DNA from 3 places in the Shewanella khirikhana genome. Region 3 is predicted to be linked to each of the others. Evidence: predicted binding sites of a transcription regulator. Region 3 holds the regulator's gene; each other region holds the start of a gene.
What was found. The regulator sigma-54, encoded in region 3, starts transcription at its own class of promoters, with help from an activator protein. The targets are predictions, from matches to a motif close to GTTGGCACGNNNNTNGNNT.
Positions count from the first base shown of each region.

Region 1: STH12_RS01715 (DUF4097 family beta strand repeat-containing protein) is a predicted target of sigma-54. The motif match lies at 3,239-3,257, and genes of this name have one in related genera.
Region 2: STH12_RS01245 (nitric-oxide reductase large subunit) is a predicted target of sigma-54. The motif match lies at 2,782-2,800, and genes of this name have one in related genera.

Region 1 covers NZ_CP020373.1:410,297-415,431, reverse strand. The annotation lists gene dnaG (DNA primase) at 1-288, shown strand, start outside; gene rpoD (RNA polymerase sigma factor RpoD) at 415-2,268, shown strand; tRNA gene STH12_RS01725 (tRNA-Ile) at 2,456-2,532, shown strand; gene STH12_RS01720 (FKBP-type peptidyl-prolyl cis-trans isomerase) at 2,704-3,042, opposite strand; gene STH12_RS01715 (DUF4097 family beta strand repeat-containing protein) at 3,305-4,033, shown strand; gene STH12_RS01710 (DUF3833 domain-containing protein) at 4,177-4,698, opposite strand; gene STH12_RS01705 (chalcone isomerase family protein) at 4,686-5,135, opposite strand, start outside.
Region 2 covers NZ_CP020373.1:308,842-313,976, forward strand. The annotation lists gene norR (nitric oxide reductase transcriptional regulator NorR) at 1-308, opposite strand, end outside; gene STH12_RS01245 (nitric-oxide reductase large subunit) at 466-2,742, opposite strand; gene STH12_RS01250 (potassium/proton antiporter) at 3,114-4,835, shown strand; gene STH12_RS01255 (LpxL/LpxP family Kdo(2)-lipid IV(A) lauroyl/palmitoleoyl acyltransferase) at 4,842-5,135, opposite strand, start outside.
Region 3 covers NZ_CP020373.1:3,400,648-3,405,782, reverse strand. The annotation lists gene STH12_RS14960 (HPr family phosphocarrier protein) at 1-144, opposite strand, end outside; gene rapZ (RNase adapter RapZ) at 131-982, opposite strand; gene ptsN (PTS IIA-like nitrogen regulatory protein PtsN) at 979-1,422, opposite strand; gene hpf (ribosome hibernation promoting factor) at 1,425-1,712, opposite strand; gene STH12_RS14940 (RNA polymerase factor sigma-54) at 1,743-3,227, opposite strand; gene lptB (LPS export ABC transporter ATP-binding protein) at 3,342-4,073, opposite strand; gene lptA (lipopolysaccharide transport periplasmic protein LptA) at 4,070-4,630, opposite strand; gene lptC (LPS export ABC transporter periplasmic protein LptC) at 4,617-5,135, opposite strand, start outside.

The DNA.
Region 1 (5,135 bases), 1.8 Mb from region 3:
CTCTTGATAGAGCTGCTCGAACTGACCCGGGACAAGGCGCTGACCACAGCGCAGCTGTTGGAACACTATCGGGAAACCGAGCACTGGAGCCCCCTAACCAAGCTGGCCCAGTGGGAACACCAGATAGCCGAAGATAATGTGGCACAGGAATTTCGCAAAGCGCTGATATGGCTCAATAATCAATATATTGAGCAGCGCTACCAGGAGCTCAGCATCAAGCCCGACCTCACCCGGGAAGAAAAGCTGCAACTCCAAAAGCTTATCGTCGTGATGAAGGGCATGAACTAGGGCAAAAAACCGCCCTGCCCCTCTGGCACAGGCATAGGCAGATGGCTATAATTGACGATTTGCGCGACTTTGTGGCTCCACCGCAATCGCCATCGTTGTAACACTTACCCAAATTGGATGATATCTATGGATCATACTCCGCAGTCGCAACTCAAAATGTTGCTCGCCAAAGGTAAAGAGCAAGGTTACTTAACCTATGCAGAAGTGAACGATCACTTGCCTGCAGATATGGTCGATTCAGACCAGATCGAAGATATTATCCAGATGATCAATGACATGGGTATCCGCGTATTTGAAGAAGCGCCGGATGCCGATGACATGATGATGTCCGAGGACAACACCGACGAAGATGCAGCCGAAGAAGCTGCTGCGGCACTTGCCACAGTAGAAAGCGAGCTTGGCCGCACCACAGACCCAGTGCGTATGTACATGCGTGAAATGGGTACTGTTGAACTGCTGACCCGCGAAGGCGAAATCGTTATCGCCAAGCGCATCGAAGAAGGCATCAACACAGTTCAGAGCTCTGTGGCCGAATACCCACAGGCTATCGCCATGATCCTCGAGCAATTCGACCAGTTCGAAGCCGACGCGATCCGTCTGTCTGACATCATCTCTGGTTTCGTTGATCCCAACGAAGAAGACGTAGGCCCCACTGCGACCCATATCGGTTCCGAACTTTCAGAAGAAGAGCTGGAAGATGAAGACGATATGGACGAAGAAGAAGACGAAGACGAAGATGGCGACAGCAGCGACGACGACGGTGCCAAGGGTCCAGACCCTGAAGTCGCCCGTGAGCGCTTTGCTGCCCTGCGTATCGCCTACGACAACGCCCTGAAAATCATCGAAGTCAAAGGCCGTGCTCATCCTGAATCCACCGTAGCCCTGTTCGAGCTGGGTGAGATCTTCAAAGAATTCCGTCTGGTGCCCAAGCAGTTTGACCGTCTGGTCAAGAGCATGCGCGAAATGATGGACAAGGTTCGTGTTCAGGAACGTCTGATCATGAAGCTGTGTGTTGAACAGGCCAAGATGCCGAAGAAGAACTTCGTCAAGCTCTTCACTGGTAACGAAACCGATCTGACCTGGTTCCACAAAGAAATTGAAGCCGGTCGTCCATACTCAGCCGATCTGAAACTGGTTGAAGACGACGTGCAGCGCTGTCGCAGCAAGCTGGAAGCCATTGAAGTGGAAACCGGTTTGTCTATTGAAGCCATCAAAGACATCAACCGCCGCATGAGCATCGGTGAAGCCAAGGCTCGCCGTGCCAAGAAGGAAATGGTTGAGGCCAACCTGCGTCTGGTAATTTCTATCGCCAAGAAATACACCAACCGTGGCCTGCAGTTCCTCGACCTTATCCAGGAAGGTAACATCGGCCTGATGAAGGCGGTGGACAAGTTTGAATACCGTCGTGGTTACAAGTTCTCGACCTATGCGACCTGGTGGATCCGTCAGGCCATCACCCGCTCTATCGCGGATCAGGCCCGTACCATCCGTATTCCGGTACACATGATTGAGACCATCAACAAGCTGAACCGCATCAGCCGTCAGATGCTGCAGGAAATGGGCCGCGAGCCATCCCCTGAAGAACTGGCTGAGCGCATGGCCATGCCTGAGGACAAGATCCGCAAGGTACTGAAAATCGCCAAAGAGCCTATCTCCATGGAAACCCCAATCGGTGACGATGAAGATTCGCATCTGGGGGATTTCATCGAGGATACCACCCTCGAGTTGCCACTGGACAGCGCCACCAGCGAGAGCCTCAAGCAAGCCACCCACGAAGTGCTGGCAGGCCTGACCGCCCGTGAAGCCAAGGTACTGCGTATGCGTTTCGGTATCGACATGAACACTGACCACACCCTCGAGGAAGTGGGTAAGCAGTTCGACGTAACCCGTGAGCGTATCCGTCAGATTGAAGCCAAGGCCCTGCGCAAGCTGCGCCACCCAAGCCGCTCTGAGATCCTCAAGTCGTTCCTCGACGATTGATAGTCAGCGAAAGTCACACAAAGCCACCTTCGGGTGGCTTTGTTATTTCCGGGCAACAACCGAGGCTGATTACCCATTAACCAATTGAACATCAAGCTGGAATTTTGCTCCAATTGCCCCGTGACAAGCCCTGGCAAACTTCGTATACTGCAAACCGCTTGGGGTAAAGCCCCCGGCAAATCAGCAAGGCCCCTTAGCTCAGTTGGTTAGAGCACACGACTCATAATCGTTAGGTCCACAGTTCAAGTCTGTGAGGGGCCACCAAATTCAAAACAAAAAAGCCCATGTCATCATGGGCTTTTTTGTTTCTGTTTTTCGCGGTCGACGTTAATCGTCCCGGGTCAGCACTTCCAGCAATTCAATCTCGAAGCTCAGATCTGAGTTTGAGGGGGATCATAGCGCCAATCCTACGCCCGCCACAGGCCGGTAGGCCTTTTAATCATCCCGGGTCAGCACTTCCAACAATTCAATCTCGAAGGTCAGATCTGAATTAGGCGGGATCATATTGCCAATCTGGCGCTCGCCATAGGCCAGGTGCGCCGGCACCTGTAAGCGGCGCTTACCGCCAACCTTCATGCCGATAATTCCCTGATCCCAGCCCTTTATTACCCTGCCAGTACCAATCACACACTGAAATCCCTGACCACGTTTATGGGACGAATCAAACTCGGTGCCATCGGCTAGCCAGCCCCGATAATGGGTGGTAATAAGCGCGCCTTTTACCGCGGCCTTGCCTTCGCCTTCTACCACATCTTCAATCACAAGTTCAGACATGCTCTATCCACTCGTTTGCCTGTAAAGGCCTGAGTTTACCACAGTCCCTTAACTGAAGCGGAGACAGCGGACACAGCCGGACACTGCGGACAGTTTTTAGTGTCCACAAATGGTGAAATCGGCCAGATTTTAGTGTCCGCTATCCAGTGCCGCTAACCACTTAAATAAATTAGCCTTTTAAATCACACACATAAAACTTGGCACAGCCTGTGCTAACTAATATCCCACACAGTGACAACACATTAAGAACAAGGAATTCACCATGAAACTCAGCCTCTCCGTTATCGCCCTCTCACTGGCCATGTCTTCAGCTCTGGCAACTGCCGATGAAGAGCGCCGTGAACTCACGCTACCAACATCCGGGCTTTCAACCCTGAATGCCAGCACCGGCGCCGGTAAATTTGTCCTGGAAACCTCGGCAGACTCAAGCAGCATTGAAGTTGTGGCCATGGTTTACAACCCCACCGACAAGGCCCCGGAGTTGACGCTGGAAAAGCGTGGCGATACAGCCTATTTGGTGGCCAAGTTCCCAGATTCAGTCTCGAAGTTTGGCAGGTCGCCCTACATCGACCTCACACTAAAAGTACCTGCCAGCTTTAATCTGTCGCTCACCGATGGCTCCGGCGATATTGAAATCAGCGGCCTTGACGGCGATATCAAGCTCACCGATGGCTCAGGCGACCTGCGGATCCAGGGCGGTAACAGAGTCACCATCAACGACGGCTCAGGCGGCATCTGGCTTAGCCAGACTCAGGGAGATGTAAAAATCACCGATGGCAGCGGCGATATGCAGGTATCTGATATTCAGGGCAATGTCAGTATCAAAGATGGCTCTGGCGATATTGAAGTAAGCCAGGTGCAGGAACAGGTTGAAATCACCGATGGCTCCGGCGACATCGAGGTGAATGACGCAGGCCGTCTGCTGCTGCATTCAACTGGCTCAGGCCAGGTCACCAGCAAGAACATTCGCGAAGGCGTCACCCTTCCCTAACCCACGCTGACCCCACCTTCCCGGCGCTGAAGCGGTCCAGGGCTTGCCTTGGCCGTTTCGGCCCACCCTTTCGCCGTAGGCTTAGGCCATTGTTGTTCTCGCCGTGGCGGCCATGGTTGCTTGACCAGTGTTTGGAGTAACCATTAACGCTTGCGAATAACCAGGGTCACCTGGCCAACGGTGATGCCAAACTTATTGATATCGCTTTTGTTAAGCAGGGTGTTTTCATCTATCAGATAGAGCCAGTCGTCAAAAGCTACCTCAACTTCGCTGCCATCCACGGTAAGACGCATATCGTAGCGCCAGCGCAGGGCAAAGCCTTCGAGCTGCCCCTCTGCGACACCTAAAATATCATCGGCACGACCAAGCCAGCGGCCACCGCCCTGTGGTTCGAGTTGCCATACCCGGCGCTGCTTTTCGCCATCATCAAACACAAAGTCTTCTTCGAGTATGATGCGATTGTCTTCGAGTCGCCCCTGCATGGTGACCACAAAGCGGCGGGTGACCTTGCCACTGATATCCTGCACCATCCCATGGGCATCGAGCTCTCCCACGAAAAATTTATCCAGCTTCAGCTCGTTATTTACGCCGCGGTAATCGTCGATGTCAGCGCTCTCGCAGCCCAAAAGCAGGGTTGCACTCAAAAGTAACGCTAGCAGTCGCATGAGGATTCTCCCAAAAGCTGTGCCCTGAGGCTGGGCTCGCTGGTGTCATCTCTAAGCCAAATCCCCAAAAAGGCCTGCATCAAGCCTGTGTCGTTCACGCTGCCAAGGGATTGGCCGTTATGGAAAAACTCGCCCTGGCTTTCATTGTTCGCCACCAAAAGCAGGGTATCGCCGCGCTGCACATCCACCCACAAAGGCGCAAGTTTCGCCAGATAGGCCTGAACCTGAGCATCAGGAACCCCCTGCTTTTGCCACTCACTGCCGGTGGCATCGAGCAGGTCTTTGGCTTTGATGTCCCGCGAGTATTGAATCTCAAGCGCCTGGGGATAGCGGCCAATCTGATAGCGGCCATCCACGGTATAGAGACTGGCATGGTAGAGCTCAAGCCAAAGCCAGTTCATCTTGCCTTTGCCCACCCGGCTCATGCCATCGAGGGG
Region 2 (5,135 bases), 1.7 Mb from region 3:
GGAATGAGGCCGTCGTAAGGGTCGGGCAGTTCGCTGTCGGCGGGGAAGCGCACCAGATCGCCGGCGCGGGCGATAGCTTCAAGTCGGGGGTGATCGTCAATGGCAAAGTGGCGCCCGGCCACGTCTTCGGCAAGGCCTGCGGTGGCAAGCGGCACAAAGTGACGGTCGCGAAACTCCAGCAGTGCGGTGGCATCGCAGCCAAGATTGGTTTTCACCGTATCGACCAGGCGGGCAAAGCGGTCGCGATGGGACAGACCCGAGGTGATATCCAGGGCAATACGGGTAAGCAGGGTTTGACTTAAGGACATGGGCGTATGCTGACCCTTGGGGAAAAGTGTGTCTGTCAGCATACGCTTATCATTCTGAATTGTCATTTTGACAGGGAGCGCACTGGGCGCCCCCATTGTCTATTTGACCAGTGTTGATGGGTTGAGTTTAGGTTTTGTTTACCTGGCTCAGGCTTTGTCAGGCTGTTACCGGGCGGGTTGCCGCGGCTTTTTTACCGGCAAAGGCTTTGCGAACAACATCCCAAAGGAACATGGCCAGCAACATGCCGCCGAAGGCAAAGATCACATCACCGACCACCCGCAGCCACACCAGGGTTTCTACTGTGCTGCTGTGGATGACTTCCGGGGAGCGGGCAAACCAGTAGCCGTTTTCAATCACCGCGAAGAACTGAGTGATCCCCACCGGTAGCAGCGACATGAACACCATGGCGGCAAGACCGATATTCAGGCTCCAGAAGGCGCCCTTGAGCAGTTTCTCGTTCCACTGCATTTCCAGTGTCAGACCACGGACACAGGAGAGCATCAGGCCGATCCCCAGCATGCCATATACCCCCATAAAGGCGGCGTGGCCGTGGGTGGCTGTGGTGTTAAGACCCTGCACAAAGTAGAGCGAAATCGGAGGGTTAATCAGGAAGCCAAGCATACCGGCGCCAACCAGGTTCCAGAAGGCGGTAGCCACAAAGAACATGATGGCCCAGTGGTAGCGCTGCATCCAGGGAGCGGCATTGCGCAGACGATAGCTTTCTACAGCCTCATAACCAATCAGAGCCAGTGGCACCACTTCCAGCGCCGAGAAGATAGCACCCCAGGCAATAATGGAGTTGGTGGTGCCGGTGAAGTACAGGTGGTGCAGGGTACCGATAAGGCCGCCGGTGAGGAAGATCACCGTGGTAAACAGCACGGCTGCGTTGGCACTGCGGGCACGGATAAGTCCCAGACGCACCAGCAGCAGGGCGATAACTGAGGTCGCGAAGGTTTCAAAGAAGCCTTCTACCCACAGGTGAACCACCCACCAACGCCAGTATTCAGCCATGGCGAGGTTGGTGTGCTTGCCCATAAAGAGACCGGCGCCGTAGAAGAGGCCGATGGCCACGCAGGATGCGTACAACACCCACACCACGGGGCGCATTTCGCCCTGATCATTGAGCGCAGGACGAATGGCCGCAGTAACCAGCGCCAGCCAGATCATCAGCCCGACCAGCAACAGGATTTGCCACACCCGGCCCAAATCCACGTACTCGTAGCCCTGATGGCCAAAGAGGAAGTTGTTGTCGAGGTTGAAGTATTGCTGAACACCCAGCCATTCACCGGCCATGGAGCCGAGCACGACCACCACCAGGGCAACCCAGAGCACGTTCACGCCAAGGCGTTGATACTTGGGCTCATGGCCCGAAAGCGCCGGCGCTATATACAGGCCGGTGCCAAGCCAGGCGGTGGCAATCCAGAACACTGCCAGCTGAGTGTGCCAGGTACGGGTGACCGAATAAGGCAGAATTTCAGACAGCGGAATACCATAAAACTGCTGACCTTCCACCGCATAGTGCGCCGTGATCCCACCCAGCACTATTTGCAGTAAAAACAGCCCAATAGCGGTAATGAAGTACTTTCCAACCGCCTTTTGTGACGGCGTGGGCTTAAAGCGGAACAGCGGGTCTTCTTTGGCCGGAGTGGGCAGCGGCTGTTCACGGCCGGCGGCGTGATACCACACCAGACCACCAATCCCGGCGATCAGGGTAACGATACTCAGAATCGACCAGACGATGTTGTCCGACGTTGGGGTATTGCCAAGCTGGGGATCGTACGGCCAGTTGGCGGTGTAGGTGTAGGTCTCGCCGGGACGCTCTGTGATGGCGGCCCAGGCACTCCAGAACACAAAGGCCGTCAGCTGCTGACGGCGCTCCAAATCGGGTACAGTGGCCTCTTTCATGGCGTACTGTTCACGCAGTGGCTGCATGGCGGCATCGTCACCGAACAGGGCAACATAGTGATCTGCCACTGTCTGAATAGCCTTGATACGGGTAGCGCTTAAAGACACTTCCAGTTTGTCGCCGTTTTTGAACAGGCTATTGCGGCGCATATCATCGCGCAGCGCCTGCTCCAGACCAGCTTGCTGGCTGCTGTCCAGACTGGCGAAGTCTTTGCCATACTGTGCCTTGGCGCTGATATCGAGCCAGGCCTGGGCTTCGCGGTGCAGCCAATCGGCTGACCAATCGGGGGCAACGTAAGAGCCGTGGCCCCAAATGGAACCCAGTTGATGGCCGCCCATGGAGCGCCACACCAGCTGGCCGCGCAGTATGTCCTGCTTATCAAATACCACCTGACCGCTTTCGCTGGTATAGGCATCGGCGATGGGGGGCATCTCCCGATAAATCTCGCTGCCCAAGCTGAGCAGTACTGTGAAGGAGGCAATCAGCACTACTAACAGTGCGATAGCCGTTTTGCGAAGTGAACTCATTCTGGCCTCTCTAGCGCTTGTTCTAATGTCATTCCTACAAGGCAGTTTGTGTGCCAAAGTGAAAAAGTGATAAATAACAATGTGATGAGGTTTTTGCTTAACCAAATGGTGTCATTAAGACAGTGATTTTTATTGTGCAAATTACACTTTGATTGTCATTTTGATACCAAGATGCTTTTTGTGTAATTTGTTGATTTTGTTGCTCTACGTTTACTTCTTGAATGAATGCTGAATATTTTAGATAAAATTCACTTAATGGCTTAAATAAATTGGGTTTTACTGACTTCAAATTTTAATTAAAAATCGTTAACCCACAGCTTAATGATGATGCTGGCTGGTATAATTGCCGCGTAATTTTTATAGGAGGGGATATGGGCGCTGAAAATATGAATCTGTTTTTTCTGGTAGCCGCTGCGCTGGTGGGTCTCAGTGTGGTACTCAGTCCCCTGTCTTCGCGCCTTGGGGTACCGATCCTGCTGGTATTTTTGGGGGTGGGCATGCTGGCCGGAGAGGACGGCCCCGGCGGTATTCAGTTCGATGATTTCTCGACCGCCTACCTGGTAAGTAATTTGGCGCTGGCGGTGATTTTGCTCGATGGCGGCCTCAGAACCAAGATGGCGAGCTTTCGACTGGCACTGTGGCCATCCTTGTCGCTGGCCACGGTTGGCGTGGCGGTCACCACGGCGCTGACCGGCATGTTGGCGGCCTGGTTGTTTAATCTGGATTTACTCAGTGGCCTGCTGATTGGCGCTATCGTCGGCAGTACCGATGCAGCCGCTGTGTTTTCACTGCTCAAGGGGCGGGCGCTCAACGAGCGGGTGGGCTCGACGCTGGAAATCGAGTCGGGCAGTAACGATCCCATGGCGGTGTTCTTAACCGTTACCCTGATTGCCATGATAGCCGCTGGCGGCAACTTCGATTTACCTGTACTGCTGAAAAGCTTGATATTGCAGGCGGGAGTGGGCCTTGCCGCCGGACTCGGTGGCGGATATCTGATGTGGCGTCTGGTTAATCGCAGTGTGCTGGCCGATGGGCTTTACCCCATTCTGGTGCTGGCGGGTGGCCTGTTGCTGTTTGCGCTGTCCAACAGCCTCGGCGGCAGTGGTATTTTGTCGATTTACCTCTATGGCCTGTTTTTGGGCAATCGTGGCATGCGCGGCAAACACAGCACCCTGGCGGTGATGGATGGCCTGACCTGGCTTGCACAAATCGGTATGTTCCTGGTGCTGGGACTGCTGCTGACGCCGTCCTCTTTGCTGGATGTGCTGCTGCCTGGGCTGGCGCTGGCAATCGGGATGATAGTGTTCGCCCGGCCACTGGCGGTCTGGTTGAGCCTGGCACCATTTAAGCGTTTTACCTCACGGGAGCGCTGGTTTATCAGTTGGGTGGGGCTTCGAGGCGCCGTGCCCATTATTCTGGCGGTGTTCCCTATGATGGCCGGACTGCCCCATGCGGAGCTTTACTTCAACCTGGCGTTTTGTGTGGTGTTGGTGTCCTTGCTGCTGCAGGGAACCAGCCTGCCGCTGGCGATGCGTCTGGCAAAGGTAGAGCTGCCTGCCAGACCTGAGCCCATCAGCCGCGCCGGGGTGGATATCTTCCCCGCCAGCGAGTGGGAGATTTTTGTGTATCGCCTCAAGGCGCACAAATGGTGTGTGGGCGAGCCGTTGAAGCGGCTGGACATGCCTGAGGGAACCCGTATTGCCGCGCTGTTTCGCCACAACACCCTGCTGCACCCTTCGGGCAGCACTGTGCTGGAAGCGGACGATGTGCTGTGTGTGCTCGGTCAGGAGAAAGATCTGGCGGCGCTGAGTCAGCTGTTCAGTGAAGCGCCTGCAACGGCTGCCATGTCGGGCTTTTTCGGCGACTTTATGTTGGATACCCGGGTTAGGCTGGCCGAGCTTGCGCCCTTGTACGGACTGGCGCTGGCCGAGGATGAAAGTGAGCTGACGCTGGCGCAGCTTTGCGAGCGGATGCTGGGCAAAACTCCCATCGAAGGTGACGTGTTTGTCTGGCAGGGACGTGAATGGGTGGTGGCACAGCTTGAGGGGGATTGTCCGTCCTGCCTGGGCCTGAGGCTGCAGGCAGGACGCTGAGTCGCGTTACTTATACAGCGACGGCGCGTTCTCATCGGGGCGGGTTTTGAAGCGGCGGTGCAGCCACATGTATTGCGGCAGATTGCGTGAAATCAGCTGCTCAACCACCTGATTGCCACGGATGGCATCTGATACCTCATCCTCACCGGGGAAGTCTTCCAGCGGCGGCATGATCTCGATGTGGTAGCCCTTGTCATCGTCGTTACGTTGCACAAAAAACGGCAGCACCCTGGCTTTGCCGAGCTTGGCAAGGGTGGTGGCACCTGTGATGGTGGCGGCGTCTGGTACCGCAAAAAACGG
Region 3 (5,135 bases):
ACTGGCGGCAGAAGCCTGTTTTTCGCCCTGTACCAGGGTCACGCTGGCCTTGAACTCAGACGCCAGTACCGCCAGCTTGGTGGCGGCGCGGGCATGTAATCCGAGCTTATTGACTATGGTGATATCGCGCTCAAGCCTTGGCATTGAGTTCCCTGTGGCGTGCCTCGACCTTATGGTGCGAGTTGGCAAAACGTTTGGCCAGCTGGTCGGCAATGTACACCGAGCGGTGCTGACCGCCGGTACAACCTATGGCGATGGTCAGGTAACTGCGGTTGTTGCGCTCCAGATGCGGCAGCCAGGTTTCCAGCAGGTTTTCGATTTGCCAGATGTACTTGTTGACCAGCACCTGACGCTCCAAAAACTGCTTCACCGGCTCATCCAGTCCGGTCATCGGCCGAAGGGCTGGCTCCCAGTGCGGATTTGGCAAGAAACGGGCGTCGAACATAAAGTCGGCCTCGGTGGGCATGCCATGCTTGAAGCCAAAGGATTCAAAGATGATTACCAGCTCTTTGTCGGTGCGCCCCAGCAGAATTTGCCTGACAGCATCGGCCAGCTCATAGACGTTCAGATTGGAGGTGTCTATGTAGTGGTCCACCAATTGCGACACAGGCTCAAGCAGTTTGCCTTCGAGTTTGATGGCTTCCTGGAGTGAGACTTTGCTGCGTGACAATGGATGCAGACGACGGGTTTCGCTGTAGCGTTTCAGCAGCACTTTATCGCTGGAGTTGAGGAAGAAACTGGTGAGCTCAACCCCGGGTGGCAGTTTGGCAAGCTCCTGTTCCAGCGCTTTTTCCTGCTCAGGCATATTGCGAATGTCGATACTGATGGCGACCTTGTCGCTGCTGCCTTTGAGCTGCTCCAGTAAGGGGCCCATCAGGGTCAGCGGCAAGTTATCGACGCAGTAATAGCCCAAGTCTTCCAATACCCGCAGGGCAACGGATTTCCCTGAGCCGGAGCGGCCGGAAACAATGACGAGTTTCATCCTGTGATTACCTGGTAGAGTTCCTTTTCATCATGGCTTTTACGCAATTGCTTCAACACCTGACGGTCGTTGAGCTTTTCGGCCATGGCTGCCAGGGTACTCAGATGCTGTTGGCATTGGTCTGATGGCACCAACAGGGCGAACAGAATGTCCACCGGCTGCTTGTCGATGGCATCGTAGCCAATGGCTTCTTCGCATTTGATGAGTACGGCGAGAGGTTTATCGATACTACCCAGGCGACCATGGGGAATGGCAATGCCATTACCAATGCCGGTGCTACCCATCTTTTCGCGGGCCAGCAGGCTTTCAAAGATCTCTTGGGAAGAGAGGGAAGGGTACTGGGCTGCGGCGAGATCGCTAATCAGTTCCAGTACCTTTTTCTTGCTGCCCGGAGTGGCACAGCTAGTGCACTCCGGCGCCAGGATGGTACTTAGTTCCATCGTTAATGTTTGGTCAGTTTCTCTTTGTGTTTAATTACCTGACGGTCCAGTTTATCAATCAGGGCGTCAATGGCGGCGTACATGTCTTCATGTTCTGAGGTGGCGAATACTTCGCCTCCGTTGAGGTGAAGCTTAGCTTCTGCGATTTGCTGCAATTTCTGAACATTGAGAACAACGTGCACATTATTGATCTGTTCGAAATGGCGTTCAAGCTTGGAGAATTTACTCTCGACGTAGTCACGCAGTGAGTCAGTAATTTCGATGTGATGCCCAGTCAGGTTGATTTGCATAGACACTTTCCTCCAATGACCTCGGTTGGGTTACAAACTCTTACGCTGATTCGACGGTGGTATCAGCATCGCCTCTCGGTATTTGGCGATGGTGCGTCGGGCAACGTTGATTCCTTGTTCCGCCAGAAGTTCTGCCATCTTGCTGTCGCTTAACGGCTTCTTCTGGTTTTCCGCTGCAACCAGTTTCTTGATAAAGGCGCGGATTGCAGTAGAAGAGCACTCTCCGCCATCTTCGGTTCCGACATGGCTGGAGAAAAAGTATTTCAGTTCAAAGATACCCCGCGGGGTATGCATGTACTTTTGAGTGGTGACCCTGGAGATGGTGGATTCATGCATTTCCACCGCCTCGGCGATATCGTTGAGCACCATGGGTTTCATGGCTTCTTCACCGTACTCAAAAAAGCCCTGCTGGAATTGCACTATGCAGTTGGCCACCTTGAGCAGGGTGTCGTTGCGGCTCTCCAGACTCTTGATAAACCACTTGGCCTCTTGCAGATGGCCGCGGATAAACTGGCTATCTGACTGATTGCGACTGGTGCGTGCCAGTGCAGCATACTGCTGATTCACACTCAGTTTAGGCATGCAATCCGGGTTCAGCTCCACCACCCAGCGACCATTCTTTTTGCTCACCGACACGTCAGGGATCACGTACTCTTCCTTGGTGCTGGTGACGTTTTCGCCCGGACGGGGATTCAGACTCTGGATCAGCACTATGGCGTCTCTGAGCTCTTCTTCCTTGAGGCGGGTTTTACGCATCAGGGTGCGGAAGTCGCGGTTGGCAATCAGGTCCAGATGCTCACGGATAAGCAGCTTAGCGTTATCCAGATGCGGCGTATCGGCGGCAAATTGCCCCAGCTGGATCAGCAGGCACTCGGCCAAATCCCTCGCTGCAACACCAATGGGATCGAAGTGTTGAATGCGCTTGAGCACAGCCTCGACTTCGTCCAGCTCAACCTCTTCATCGCCCACCGCCTCAAGGATTTCATCCAGGCTTTGGGTCAGATAGCCCTTTTCGTCAATGGCATCAATGATAGCGGTGGCAATGGCCAAATCGGTATCCGAAAAAGGGGTGAGATTTTTCTGCCATTCGAGGTGTTCGTACAGGCCTTCGCTGGTTTCGCCCTGAAACGGCATGTCGTCGTCGCGACTGATGCCGGGGCCGGCAACCGGAGCGGCGGTGAAGACTTCATCCCAGGTAGTGTCCATGGGCAGTTCATCCGGCATGGATTCCTGAGTCACGGCTTCGGAGGTTTCTACCGAAGCGGAATCTCCTGCGCTGGCTGATACTGAGCCTTCATCGAATTTGTCGTCGAAGTCTTTGTCGCCGCCATCGGCATCGTACTGATCGCCATCGAGGCGATCGTCGTCCATTTCCAGCAGCGGATTGGCGTCGAGGGCTTGTTGAATTTCCTGTTGCAGTTCAAGCGAGGAGAGTTGAAGCAGACGAATGGCCTGCTGCAACTGTGGCGTCATGGTGAGTTGTTGTCCCAGTTTGAGCTGGAGCGACGCTTTCATCGTACTGCGGATCCTTCACTAAATAATTCAGGTAGAAAGCTTTTATCTATCAGGTTCTTCGGCCAATAGCCACCCTGATTTACCGGATATGAGACGGTAGGCTTTGTTGTTTAACTATAGCCTGAATTGCTCACCCAAGTACACTGCACGCACTTGCTGATTGTCCAGGATCTCGGCAGGTGTGCCTTCGGCAATCAGGCTGCCGTGGCTGACGATGTAGGCTTTTTCACACACATCCAGGGTTTCACGCACGTTGTGGTCGGTAATCAGTACCCCAAGGCCGCGGTTTTTCAGCTGTTCGATAATCTTTTTGATATCGATAACCGAGATGGGGTCTACCCCGGCAAAGGGTTCATCCAACAGGATAAAGCGTGGATTGGCGGCCAGTGCGCGGGCAATTTCCACCCGGCGACGCTCACCGCCTGAGAGTGACATACCGGCGTTGTCGCGGATGTGGGTGATGTGGAACTCTTCCAGCAGCTGCTCGAGCAGCTCTTCACGCTCATCGCTGCTGAGTTCTTTACGCATCTGCAGCACGGCCATGATGTTGTCGCGCACCGATAGCTTACGGAAGATGCTGGCTTCCTGGGGCAGGTAGCCAATGCCTTTGCGGGCTCGCAGGTGCATGGGGTCGAGGGTCAGGTCATCGTCATTGATGTGAATACTGCCCTTGTCGCTCTGTACCAGACCCACCACCATGTAGAAGGTGGTGGTTTTACCGGCACCGTTGGGGCCGAGCAGGCCAACCACCTGACCGGTATTCACCGTGAGGCTGACATCTTTTACCACCTGACGGTTCTTGTAACTCTTGGCGAGGTTGCTGGCCTTCAGGGTCAGTGCCGTCATTGCTGCTTCTCTTTCTGGGGTTGAGGCTGGTCTTGCTTGCCTTTGTCCTGCAGTTCCTGCTGGTAGTTCTCAGGTTTGATGATGGTGATCACCTGATCGTCTTTTTTACCGCTGCTTTGCGAGCTGAGCTGCTGCTTTTCGATGTCGTAGACGATGGAGTCGGCGCTGACCTTACTGCCATCCTGCTCGACTTCGGCGCTGCCCTTGAGGCCCATGATGCGGCTGTCGATGTTGTAGCTGATTTCGTTGGCGCTGGCCTGCACTGTGCGGCCATCTTCCACCTGCTGGCTGTAGGTGGCTGGCTTGCCCTTGGCGAGCAGGATCCGCTTGCCGGTCTTCTCATCTGTGTAGGAGCTGAGTTCGTCGGCTTTGAGCACCAAACTGCCCTGGGTCAGGGTTACCGGGCCTTCGTAGACGATGCGTTTGTTTTTCAAATCGGCGTAGCTGTTGGCTGCCGCGATTTTCACTTCCTGAGTTAAATCGAATTTGGTGTTGGCCTGCGCCAGGGCGCTGCAGGTACACAGCAGCACCAAAAGAAGCGACTTATTGAGGTTCATAGGTTCCCTTAATCTTGCTTAAAAGCTTCACTTCCTGCGCATTGAGGTCGGCATGCAGGCCGACGCCACTCATATGGAAGTTATTGCCGCTGATTAAAATCTCTTGTTCGGAAGTCAGGATCATGGTCTTGAGATCCAGTTCCAGATAACTGGTATTGAGCTGCTGCAGTGGCTCGTTGAAACTGATAGCTTCAATCAGCACGTCCTGCTCCAGCATGACTCTGTCGCTTGCTTTGTCCAGTCTGCCGATTTTGGCACTGAGACGCCACTCGCCTTTACCATCTTGTGGAAACAAGGTGTACACCGGTTGGGTGAACAGGGTCTGGGCATTGCCTTCGAAGTGCTCCATGTAGGAAGCGCTCACCCGGCTTTCGAGTTTGCCTTCGCTGTCGTAGCTGATACTGCGAAGGTCGGTGGCCACATAATCGGGCTTTTGCACCGTAGCTGTAGGCTGGGGCTGGCTTGCCTTTTTGCTTTGCACCTGCCAATACAGCGCCAGCGCCGT